Regions from separate parts of the Lysinibacillus sp. FSL L8-0126 genome, predicted to be linked through region 1. Evidence: predicted binding sites of a transcription regulator. Region 1 holds the regulator's gene; the other holds the start of a gene.
The links. The regulator LexA, encoded in region 1, represses DNA repair genes until DNA is damaged. The targets are predictions, from matches to a motif close to CGAACATATGTTCG.
Positions count from the first base shown of each region.

Region 2: a site for LexA is predicted at 3,079-3,092, ahead of parE (DNA topoisomerase IV subunit B). Genes of this name have one in related genera too.

Region 1 is NZ_CP152028.1:222,991-228,778, forward strand. Features, by position in the region: gene MHI34_RS01130 (recombinase family protein) at 1-343, opposite strand, end outside; gene MHI34_RS01135 (LysM peptidoglycan-binding domain-containing protein) at 340-654, opposite strand; gene lexA (transcriptional repressor LexA) at 821-1,438, shown strand; gene MHI34_RS01145 (gamma-glutamyl-gamma-aminobutyrate hydrolase family protein) at 1,549-2,271, opposite strand; gene MHI34_RS01150 (A24 family peptidase) at 2,305-3,057, opposite strand; gene MHI34_RS01155 (hypothetical protein) at 3,125-3,814, opposite strand; gene MHI34_RS01160 (hypothetical protein) at 3,811-4,404, opposite strand; gene pilM (pilus assembly protein PilM) at 4,404-5,378, opposite strand; gene MHI34_RS01170 (prepilin-type N-terminal cleavage/methylation domain-containing protein) at 5,491-5,788, opposite strand, start outside.
Region 2 is NZ_CP152028.1:3,754,276-3,760,063, forward strand. Features, by position in the region: gene MHI34_RS18160 (spore germination protein) at 1-1,487, opposite strand, end outside; gene MHI34_RS18165 (HesB/YadR/YfhF family protein) at 1,640-1,930, opposite strand; gene plsY (glycerol-3-phosphate 1-O-acyltransferase PlsY) at 1,950-2,552, opposite strand; gene parE (DNA topoisomerase IV subunit B) at 3,112-5,088, shown strand; gene parC (DNA topoisomerase IV subunit A) at 5,085-5,788, shown strand, end outside.

The DNA of each region.
Region 1 (5,788 bases):
GTTGAACGGGTCCTGCATCGCGCATGGAAAAAACATCTGTTGCTGATTTTTGCAATAAATGCAACACAGCCATCCTTGCGTTCCCACGTCCTAATCGTGTTTCATCTTGTACAAAAAGGGCATTAATTCCCTTTTCTTTAATGAAATCAAGCATTTCAAGCAAGCCATCGCGTTCTACATCATAGCCGCTATGCTTATCCTTAAATACACCCTTTACCTCATAGCCTTGCTCTCTAGCGTAGCGCAGCAACTCTTCCTGTTGGCGCTCTAATGAGGAGCTTTGTGTTTCTTTTTCAGTACTTACACGGCAATAGACAACAGCCGACATTTGTTTATTCATCATTGTTCAGTTCTCGCAATTTCGATAGTATGGATGGGATTGGCTTGATCACCCAATACAGGAATAACTAGAGACTTTCCTGCCACAATTTTAATATCTGCTAATTCATTTTCTGTTTTGACCAGCTTAATCCAATCATCTGTACTCATCTTACCACGGTATTGCTCTGCTAACGACCACAAGCTATCCCCATGTTCAATTTGAATTTCTGCGTAATTAACATCTCCTGGATCAGTGATGTAAAGGTATCCTGCAAATAATAGACAAGCTCCTAATAAAATGGAGATATGTGTATTTTTCTTTAACCATGTCATAGTTACAACCCCTTTTCTAGAATGTTTGTTCGGAATGTATGTTCTCATAATAAAGCGAACAAACGTTTTTGTCAAACACTTTTCGAACCTATGTTTGCATACATGTTCGCATTCTGTTATACTATCAAATAAGAAGAATGATATTAGAAAAAAGAGGTGAGCACTCATGAAAAAAGTTTCGAAAAGACAAGAGGACATTTTGGCTTTTATTAAAGAAGAGGTACGAGCTAAGGGATATCCACCATCAGTACGTGAAATCGGGGAAGCAGTCGGACTTGCTTCAAGTTCAACTGTTCATGGTCATTTAGCTCGATTAGAACAAAAGGGCTTTATTCGTCGAGATCCAACAAAGCCACGTGCAATTGAAATTTTAGAGCCTGAAGAGTCTATTCAAAAGCAGCAAGTCATTCATGTACCACTTGTGGGGAAGGTAACTGCTGGTTCCCCAATTACTGCTATTGAAAACATTGAAGAATATTTCCCATTACCAGATACGTATGGCACAAGCGAGGATCAGTTATTCATGCTAGAGATTATGGGGGAATCTATGATTGAAGCAGGAATTTTAGACGGCGATTTAGTTATTGTGAAGCAAAAGGCAACAGCTAATAACGGAGATATTGTTGTAGCCATGACAGCAGAGGATGAAGCAACGGTCAAACGTTTCTTCAAGGAAAAAAATCATTTCCGTTTACAGCCTGAAAACTCATCTATGGAGCCTATTATCGTCGATCAAGTTTCTATTTTAGGACAAGTTGTAGGACTATATCGTCGTGTACATTAATCATTTAAAGTAGGTTTTGAGGATTATGTGTTCCTTCTAAGAGCATGTATCCTCTTTTTTACGCAAAAAAAGAATCCATATATGGTTGGATTCTTTGTACAGTCCCCCTGCTACGCTTCCTTTTTGAATTTTAAGCTAGCTTCAACAAAGGCTGAAAATAATTTTTGTGCAGGCTCATCTCCTGCTATAGCTAGTTCCTCGGGATGCCACTGAACAGCCAAGCAAAATGGCAACTCTTCATGAACAACTGCTTCGATAATGCCATCACTCGATTTTGCTGCTACTTTTAATTTCTCTGCTAATACATTAACTGCCTGATGATGAAATGAATTTACCGCTATTTTCTCTTGTTGTAAAATGGTCGCTAATAAATTCTCCTCCATAATTTGTACATAATGAGTAGCTACAGCTCGAGCAGATTGCTGTACATGCTTGAGCAGCTTAGTACTAAAATGGTCACTATCAATATCCTGAAATAAAGTACCACCTAGTGCTACATTTAGTATTTGAATGCCTCGGCAAATACCCAAAATAGGCATCTTTCGTGTGAATGCCGCTTCAATTAATGCTAACTCTACCGTATCTCTTGCTGGATGAATTTTCCCTAGTTTTGGTGCAGGCTCTGCCCCATACAGAAATGGATGCACGTCATAGCCTCCAGATAACAATAAACCATCTGTAAGGGATAGAATTTGTGTGGCATCCTCCTCTACGCCAAGTGGAATAATAAGAGGAATCCCACCTGCATCAATGATACTTTTACTGTAAGCAGCATTTAATCGAGAGGATAAATCATCTTCCACAAAGGCTGTAATGCCAATAATCGGTTTCACTTGCTTCCCTCCATATGCTTGAAGATTGAACAATTACCAAAAACCTAAATACCAATCGATTAATGAATCCCCATAAAAATAGACAATGATAGCGGCTAATGCAATAGAAGGTCCAAAAGGAATAGGTGTTTTTCTCCCCTGCTTGTTCTTCGTTAACACGACAAGCCCGACAATCATGCCGATAACTGCAGCTATAAATAATGTTAACAGTGTATGCATTGTACCAAGAACAAGTCCAATTAAAAAGAATAATTTAATATCGCCTCCACCCATGCCCCCGTTTGATATCACAGCAATACTATATAATATGCCGAAACCAACGACTGCACCTACAGCACAGTCCCACCAGGGTGTTAATGGCGACAATACTCGTCCAATAATAAGGAAGGGTAAAAAGAATAAAAGCACCTTATTCGGAATCAGCATATAGGCTATATCAGAAACAACAATGATGACTAATAATGAAATAAAAAATAGGGCTACTATAAACTCTATGCTCCAACCAAGCTGCCAATATGCAAAGGCAAACAATAATCCTGTTAATAATTCCATTACTGGATAAATCCAAGCTATTTTATTACCACAGCTCCGACATTTCCCCCCAAAAAACACATAAGATAAAACTGGCACTAAATCAAGCGCCGTCAGTTGCCTTTGACATTTAGTACAATGTGAAGGAGGTTGTACAATCGACTCCTTCTGTGGCACACGTAAGCCTACCACATTATAAAAAGAGCCAAAGACAAGCCCAAATAAAAATAGAAAGATTGTATAAGCCATTTCCAATTTTCTGTCCTCCTAAACTAATAGGCGCCCATACAGATGCAGTATGGAACGCCTATCAATGCAATTATTACTCTCCTTCGTAATAGAACGTCGTCACCTGGACGGTAGCTTGTAAAGTAAGATCCGTATCTTTTTCTAATTGATCCTGCTCTCCAGGCAATTTGAATTCGATAGTATCCGTTTTCATCACACGCTGTAATTGTTCAATTTCCTGTAAAAAGCTCTCTAGAGAATTAAAATCAAGCGCCCCAACCTCTAATATAAAAGTAATCAACTTTAAATTCGATGGTAAGGAATCCTTTGAAATAGATGAAATCGGTGAACTCGTAATCTTGTTATCCTGCTCACCATTAACCTCTTCTTCAGCTTGCTCCAACAGATTAAGGTCTTGCGATACATCTGATTGCGAAACAGCCGCATCATCATTTTGAACTGTTAATGACTTTATGCGTGTTCCTGTCACTTCCTCAATCTCAGCTAAATCTAGTATGATCTTTTCAACAGCTCTTGTTGTAGGTAGCTTCTGTCTTAACGCTAAAACATTGATAGTCGGCTGACCCTGCTCCTTGTCTAATTGAGCTAATTGTTCTTTTACACTAGAAATCTCTTGCTGTATCTGTGATACATGACTCTCTTTTGCTTCTACTTCATTTAATCTTGGTAATAATAAATAATAATAAAGCGCAAATAAAATAGAAACGATTAAAGTCAATAACAAGATAATAGATGAATTTTTACTACTCGTTAATTTATTCATGAGCGTCGTCCTCCAGCTAAATACATAAAGTCGATTGTCGCCGTAATGGACACTGAATAACGTGGTACTTCTTTAAATTTTTGTTCAGGCGTTAATTCCTTCTGTTCGCCAAGCTCTATATCAAAGTTTGACACTGTATTAATTTGTGCGTCTGTAAAAAAACTACTCATTAAAAGTCGCTCTACATATTTCGATATATCGGTCATCGTTTCAAAATCCACTTCAATATTAACTGTATTTTCCCCAAAAACGTAGCTACGCAAGTACGTTTGAGTTGGTAGTAAAGTTTTCGTTTCATCAATTAATGGGGTTACAGGATAAGAAACACCTTGAATATAGGCAACAGATTCCTCCAATGATCCCTGATCAACACTTTGTCTTACATCTAACTCTTGCTGTAATTGTTCAAGCTGTGTCGTTAATGTCTTTTCCTCAGCAGATAAACGTGACAAATCACTTTTAGCTGTAAAAAATATAAATAGTAAATAAGCTACTATTAGACCCACTATGACAATTATCAAGCTATAAAAAAGCTTTGGTGAAGTAGACCGTTTTTCAAGCTGTGGTAAGAGGTTTATATCTGGAACCATTAATGAACCTCCTTCAAAGCTAAGCCTAGCAATGTTGAAAATTCTTTTTTAAAATAAGGAAAGAACTTTTCAATTTTTGCTCCATCAACAATCATCAAAGGTGTCTCTAAATTAGAAGATAATAAGGTTCCTATTGATTTGAGTAACGGGTTATCACCAAGTATTATGATTTCATCTACTGTTTTTTCCCCTTTATGTAAAGAAAACTTAAAGAAATTCATCATCCGATCAATTTCTAAAACCTGATCCATGACGACCATCTGGTAATCTTCGGTTTCACCATTGTAGAGAAATTGGTAGCTAAATTCATCGACTTTTTTGCCCTGCCATTGTGCCATATCTGTTTCAATCGATTGATAACGCAAAAACTCAACCTGTCCGTTTGAAAAGATACTAATGGAAAGTTCATTGATAGACCAATCAGCAATTAAATATGTTTTATTAGGCACTAACATTGACATATGTTCTAACAAACGTATATTGCATAAGGCACGAATATCGGCAGCTTCAGGGTCCAAGGAGACATCTAACAGCATTCCTACTATTTTCGTAATTTCCTCTGAAGGTGCTGCAAATAATATCGCTTTACCGTCCTCCGCATCGGGATCATAAACATCAATTAACGGGGCCTGAAAAGGTAAATGAATAGAATGGCCCAACTCCATTTCAGCATATCCTCGTAATTCCTGAGGTTTAACATCTTTAGGATGCTCGAAACTTTTTAATAAAACAGTTGTATCAGGCACAAACATACGAACAGCCTGTTTTTTTCCTGTCCACTTCACAACCTGTTCTTTAATAATTTCAAAAAGAGCCACCTCATCTATGATTGCTCCATTTTCAACGATATCAACTGGTAAAGGATATTCATAGCCATGCCATTGACTAGGCTCAGGTCCTTTCGCCACAATCGCACGTAGCACATAATCCTTCAGTTCAATCGATACATGCGACTTTCTCTTTCTCTTAAACATGTGAAAAGACCTCCTTTTCCTATTCAGTATAAATGATTTTATCAATTAGTCATCCATTCCCCAGCCAGAAACGCAAGAAAATTATCGTTTCTGAATGGGTTGGGAGGACTGATTATTGAGTTTTAGTATTTTCTGTTTTTTTCTTATCTACTCCTGCACTTTTTAATAGTTTATTAAGTTCTTCTTCAAATATTGTTATTGCACCTGCAGTTGAGCTAACTTTGAGACTCTCTGTTTTAATCTCTTCAAATCTACCATATGAAATTGACCATTTTTTTTCACTTTCGTTATACGTTACTTTATCATTGCTTCCTAGCTCAATACCATCTACAAACGCTTCTAATTCATCTTTCACACACTCATTATCTGAGCTGTCTCCTTTACAAGCGCCATCAATATAAGCAATCTTA
Region 2 (5,788 bases), 1.2 Mb from region 1:
TTAACTAAACGAGGTCGTGTTAGTAACTTTCTACGAGGGAACAAAAGAAAGGCATCCTTTTGATCCTTTAAAACTAACGGTGCAAATGGACTTAAATAAGGTACACCAAATGAACGAATACTACATAAATGGAGAATAATGACCATAATACCGAACATAACACCAAATAAACCAAACATAGCTGCTAAAATCATTAATGGGAAACGTAACACACGAATCGTATTCGACAAACCGTAGGCAGGGAAAAGAAAACTACAAATTGCTGTTAAAGCTACAATAATGACCATTACAGCAGATACCACACCCGCATCAACTGCCGCTTGACCAATAACTAAAGTACCGACAATAGACACCGCTGGGCCGATTGTTCTAGGCATACGAAGCCCAGCCTCCCTTAATACCTCAAAGGCAATCTCCATAATGAGTGCCTCCACAACTGCGGGGAAGGGAACGCCTTCTCTTTGTGAAGCAATACTAATCAACATTGGTGTTGGCAGCATTTCCTGGTGAAAGGTAGTTATAGCCACATATAAGGATGGCGCGACTAATGCCAGACCGATGCCAAAAAAGCGAAGTATGCGTACAAGTGAGCTAATCATCCAATGCTGATAATAATCCTCCGCTGATTGCAAAAAGGATGTAAATAACGCTGGTACTACTAAGACAAAGGGAGTACCATCAACTAGAATCGCCACTTTGCCATCTAATAATTCACCAGCGATAACATCTGGACGTTCTGAATTGTAAACTGTTGGAAACATAGAGTTTTTAGAGTCTTGAATAAAATCCTCTATATAGCCACTTTCCAGTATGCCATCGATATTAATGCGGTCTAATCGGGCTAATACCTCTGCGACGATTTTGTCACTGGCAATGCCATTTATATACATAACCGCTACATCTGTTTGTGTCACATCACCGATAACTCGTGACTTTATCCAGAGATTCGGGCTTTTTATTTTGCGACGGATGAGCGCTGTATTGGTACGTATGGTTTCTGTAAAGGATTCCCGAGGACCTCGAATAACAGATTCAGTCGATGGCTCTGTAACGGCTCGATCCTTTGCACTTCTGGTACTTGTCACAATCCCTTCTGCAAACCCATCTAATAAAATAACCGTTTCCCCATTGAGAATGGCATTGTAGAGTGTTGTGAAATGCTCGATATTCGACACATCCCCAACTGTTAAATAGGAGTTTCGTACATATTGATTAATGGTCGTTATTTCAATGTCTTGTTCTTCCTCGATATTTGCCATAAGCTTATCAATAACAGAATCGGAGATTGTCGTTTTATCTGACAAGCCATCAATCGAAATGATAGCGATGTTATGAGGGGTAGATTCACCAATTGTGATTTCACGTATGATGATGTCATTACTGTGACCAAGCGCCTGTTCAATGATTTTTTTATTTTTAGCTAGGGATGTATACAACAAATCGTTTGTATGGGATGGGGAGGTATCGATATTGTTAGACATAGACATGTGTTTTCCTCCTCAAATATACGCTCATTATTTATAGAGTGGACAATTTTTTTGAGAGATAAACGAGGTGAGGGTGAAAATCTAACTATTGGCATGATGGAGCCAAATAAAAAAACAGTCTATCCTTTCATGGACTGAAAGGATAGACTGTTTTATGTACGATAGTCATATTGCAATTCATCATTACTAGCATCAACGTCAACATGTAAGTTGTGATCGTTAAAGAACCAGAGATCTTTCTCATCAATGTAATAGGTTACATCATCAACCACTGTCTGTACGCCTATAGCAATAGGTTCTTCACGAGTCATGCCAAGTGAAAAACCTTCATGAAAAGGACTAGAGCCACCATAGCGTGCATAAAAACGAATCGTATCACCTGGTTCTACTTCCATTTCGTGTTTGAACCACTGGAGTGCTTCATCTGTCAATGCAATGTTCATTTCGAATGCTCCTCTCTTCCTAAAGCCATTTTACCTTTGGCTCAGTGCCGTTTTTAATACGTGTAATATTGGCACGGTGACGATAAATAATAAAGGTAAATAAAAAGGCTACCAAGATGCCTAATGCAAAGTCACCCGTAACAAAATAATAAACGATTGCATAGATAAGTGCTACTAAAGCGGCTATCATCGATGTTAGGCTGACGATCTTTGTGATTTTTAATGTCACAATAAAGGTAATAAATAATAGGACAAAGAGTGGCCACGAATAGCCTAATAAAACACCTGCGGATGTTGCCACTGCTTTTCCACCACGGAAATTGGCGAAGATTGGAAACATATGACCGATTACGGCAACAAGACCAAGTAATAAGGGATGCAGTGTGCTGTCAGAGAAAACGGGAAGTGCTACTAATAAAACCGCAGCTGTTCCTTTGAGCACATCCATTACGGTTACAACAATACCTGCTTTTTTCCCTAATGTTCGGAATGTGTTGGTTGCACCAAGATTACCGCTCCCGTGTTCACGAATATCGGTATTATAAAAAATTTTACCTATCCATAATCCAGAAGGTATAGAGCCGATTAGATAAGCACATAAAATAATAAGTCCATTGATCATAGCTGGACTCCTTTCATTCATAGTCCATCACTTGGTACTAATAGTTTGTAACAAGTATTTTACACTTTTTCTTGCTAATCTACAATGTTATGAAGGAGATTTCATTAGGAGCCTTGAATTCAATACAAAAGAAAACCTATTAATAAGGGGTAGGCTTTCAGACATGAGATTCTAGAAAGTGAAAAAAAGCCTTTATAAAAATATAGGCAAAAAGGCAATTTTGTCAATCCTTCATTCCTTTGGTAGAATAGAAGTCTAACTTTATCCAGTTTAACCGTAATAAACATTGTAGCGTTTACACTGAACTAGATTCTATGTATGCTGAAACTAAATCGGCTACTATGCGTCAAACGTTTATGGATACTAGTAGCAGTCTGCCCTGCTTAAATACCAATTTTAAGCAACTGTTGCAGATGTTTACTATTGATAAAGATGATCAAAACTGTGAGCAAATTTTAAAAATTTAATGGACCTGTCGCTAGCTATTGACAGGAAATGCTATTATTATTAGGATGAGAACATAAATAGAACATGTGTTTGTTTTTTGGAGGGGAATTTTTTGACGAATAAACAGTCAACTAGCGTTTATAATGATGACGCTATACAAGTATTAGAAGGATTAGAAGCGGTACGCAAACGACCTGGCATGTATATCGGTTCAACGGATGGCCGTGGACTTCATCACCTTGTGTATGAAATCGTAGATAATGCGGTGGATGAAGCACTGGCCGGCTTTGGATCTCATATTATTGTCACAATTCATAAGGATCAAAGTATGAGTGTGCGCGACTTTGGCCGTGGGATGCCAACAGGTATGCATAAAATGGGTAAACCTACCCCTGAAATTATTTTTACGGTGCTACACGCAGGTGGTAAATTTGGACAAGGTGGTTATAAAACAAGTGGTGGCTTGCATGGTGTAGGTTCCTCTGTAGTTAATGCACTATCAACATTTTTAGAGGTGACGATCCATCGTGATGGTAAAAAGTATCGTCAGCGCTTTGAGCATGGTGGACATCCTGTCACAACACTTGAAGAAATTGGGCAAACGAAGCAAACAGGTACACTTGTTCATTTCCTACCAGACGAAACGATTTTTTCTGTCACAAAATTCAATTATGATACGTTAGCAGAACGTTTACGTGAATCAGCCTTTTTATTAAAGGGCTTAAAAATTGAATTAATCGATGAGCGCGAGGAAGGCAAACAAGATGTATTCTTTTATGAGAATGGCATTGAAGCTTTCGTTGCGTATTTGAATGAAGAAAAGGATGTTCTTCATCCTGTGAAATATGTAGAAGGCATACAAGATGATATTGAAGTAGAATTCGCTTTCCAATATAACGATGGTTATTCAGAAACGATTTTGTCGTTCGTTAATAATGTACGTACTCGTGATGGCGGCACACATGAAACGGGTGCAAAAGCGGCATTGACGCGTGTATTTAATGAATATGCAAGAAAAATCGGCTTGCTAAAGGACAAGGATAAAAACCTTGAAGGGACAGATATTCGTGAGGGTTTAGCAGCAATCGTGTCTGTTCGTATTCCAGAGCATTTATTACAATTTGAAGGACAAACCAAGGGCAAGCTTGGTACAAGTGAGGCTCGCTCTGCCGTAGATAGCGTAGTGTCTGAGCAAATTTTGTATGTGCTAGAGGAAAATGCAGAGTTATCGGCTTCTCTTGTACGTAAAGCAATCCGTGCGCAGCAAGTAAGAGAAGCGGCTCGTAAAGCGCGTGAGGACGCTCGGAATGGCAAGAAAAGCAAAAAAGGTAGTACGATTCTATCAGGCAAATTAACACCAGCTCAGTCTCGCAATGCGGCCAAGAATGAGTTGTATTTAGTTGAGGGTGATTCTGCAGGTGGTTCTGCCAAACAAGGTCGTGATCGTACATTCCAAGCGATTTTGCCTTTGCGCGGTAAGGTCATCAACACAGAAAAAGCCAAGCTACAGGACATTATGAAAAACGAAGAAATATCAACGATTATCCATGCGATTGGAGCAGGTGTTGGCACGGATTTTGCTGTGGAGGATTCAGCCTACGATAAAGTAGTGATTATGACGGATGCGGATACGGACGGGGCACATATTCAAGTCTTGCTCTTAACGTTCTTCTATCGTTATATGCGTCCACTCATTGAAGGAGGCAAAGTCTATATCGCTTTACCACCACTTTATAAGGTATCAAAAGGTACTGGTAAAAAAGAAGTGATTGAATATGCTTGGACAGAAAACGATTTACAAAAGGCCATCCAGAAAGTTGGAAAGGGTTACATATTGCAGCGCTATAAAGGTCTTGGTGAGATGAATGCTGACCAGCTATGGGATACGACAATGAACCCTGAGACACGGACATTAATTCGTGTCACAATCGAGGATGGTGCACGTGCAGAGAGACGTGTCACGACGTTAATGGGTGATAAAGTAGAACCGCGTCGTAAATGGATCGAAGCCAATGTTGACTTCGGTATGGAGGATGATTCAAATATTTTAGAAAATGAATTCATCCAACAAGAGGAGGACCAAGCATGAGTAGTACAGAAAAGTTTCAAGATTTACCGCTAGAAGAAGTGATGGGTGATCGTTTTGGTCGCTATAGTAAATATATTATTCAAGACCGCGCGTTGCCTGATGCACGTGACGGTCTTAAACCAGTACAGCGTCGTATTTTATATGCAATGTTTACAGAAGGCAATACACAGGATAAACCGTTTCGAAAATCCGCAAAAACTGTCGGGAACGTAATCGGTAATTACCATCCGCACGGTGATAGCTCTGTTTATGAAGCAATGGTACGTATGAGTCAGGACTGGAAGGCACGTCATATGCTTATTGAGATGCATGGTAACAATGGTTCGGTTGATGGTGATCCTCCAGCTGCGATGCGTTATACAGAGGCGAGACTGTCTGCTATTGCTGGTGAAATGCTACGAGATATTGGCAAGAAAACGGTCGAGTTTGTACCAAACTTTGATGATCAAGATATGGAGCCGACTGTTTTACCTGCACGTTTTCCAAACTTACTAGTCAATGGCTCTACAGGGATTTCGGCTGGCTATGCAACAGATATTCCCCCGCATGCGCTAGATGAAGTGCTAGATGCTGTGTTAATGCGCTTAGACAAGCCGAACGTGACAGTAGATGAGTTGATGACTGTGATTAAAGGGCCGGATTTCCCGACAGGTGGGATTATCCAAGGGGTAGATGGCATCAAAAAGGCTTATGAAACAGG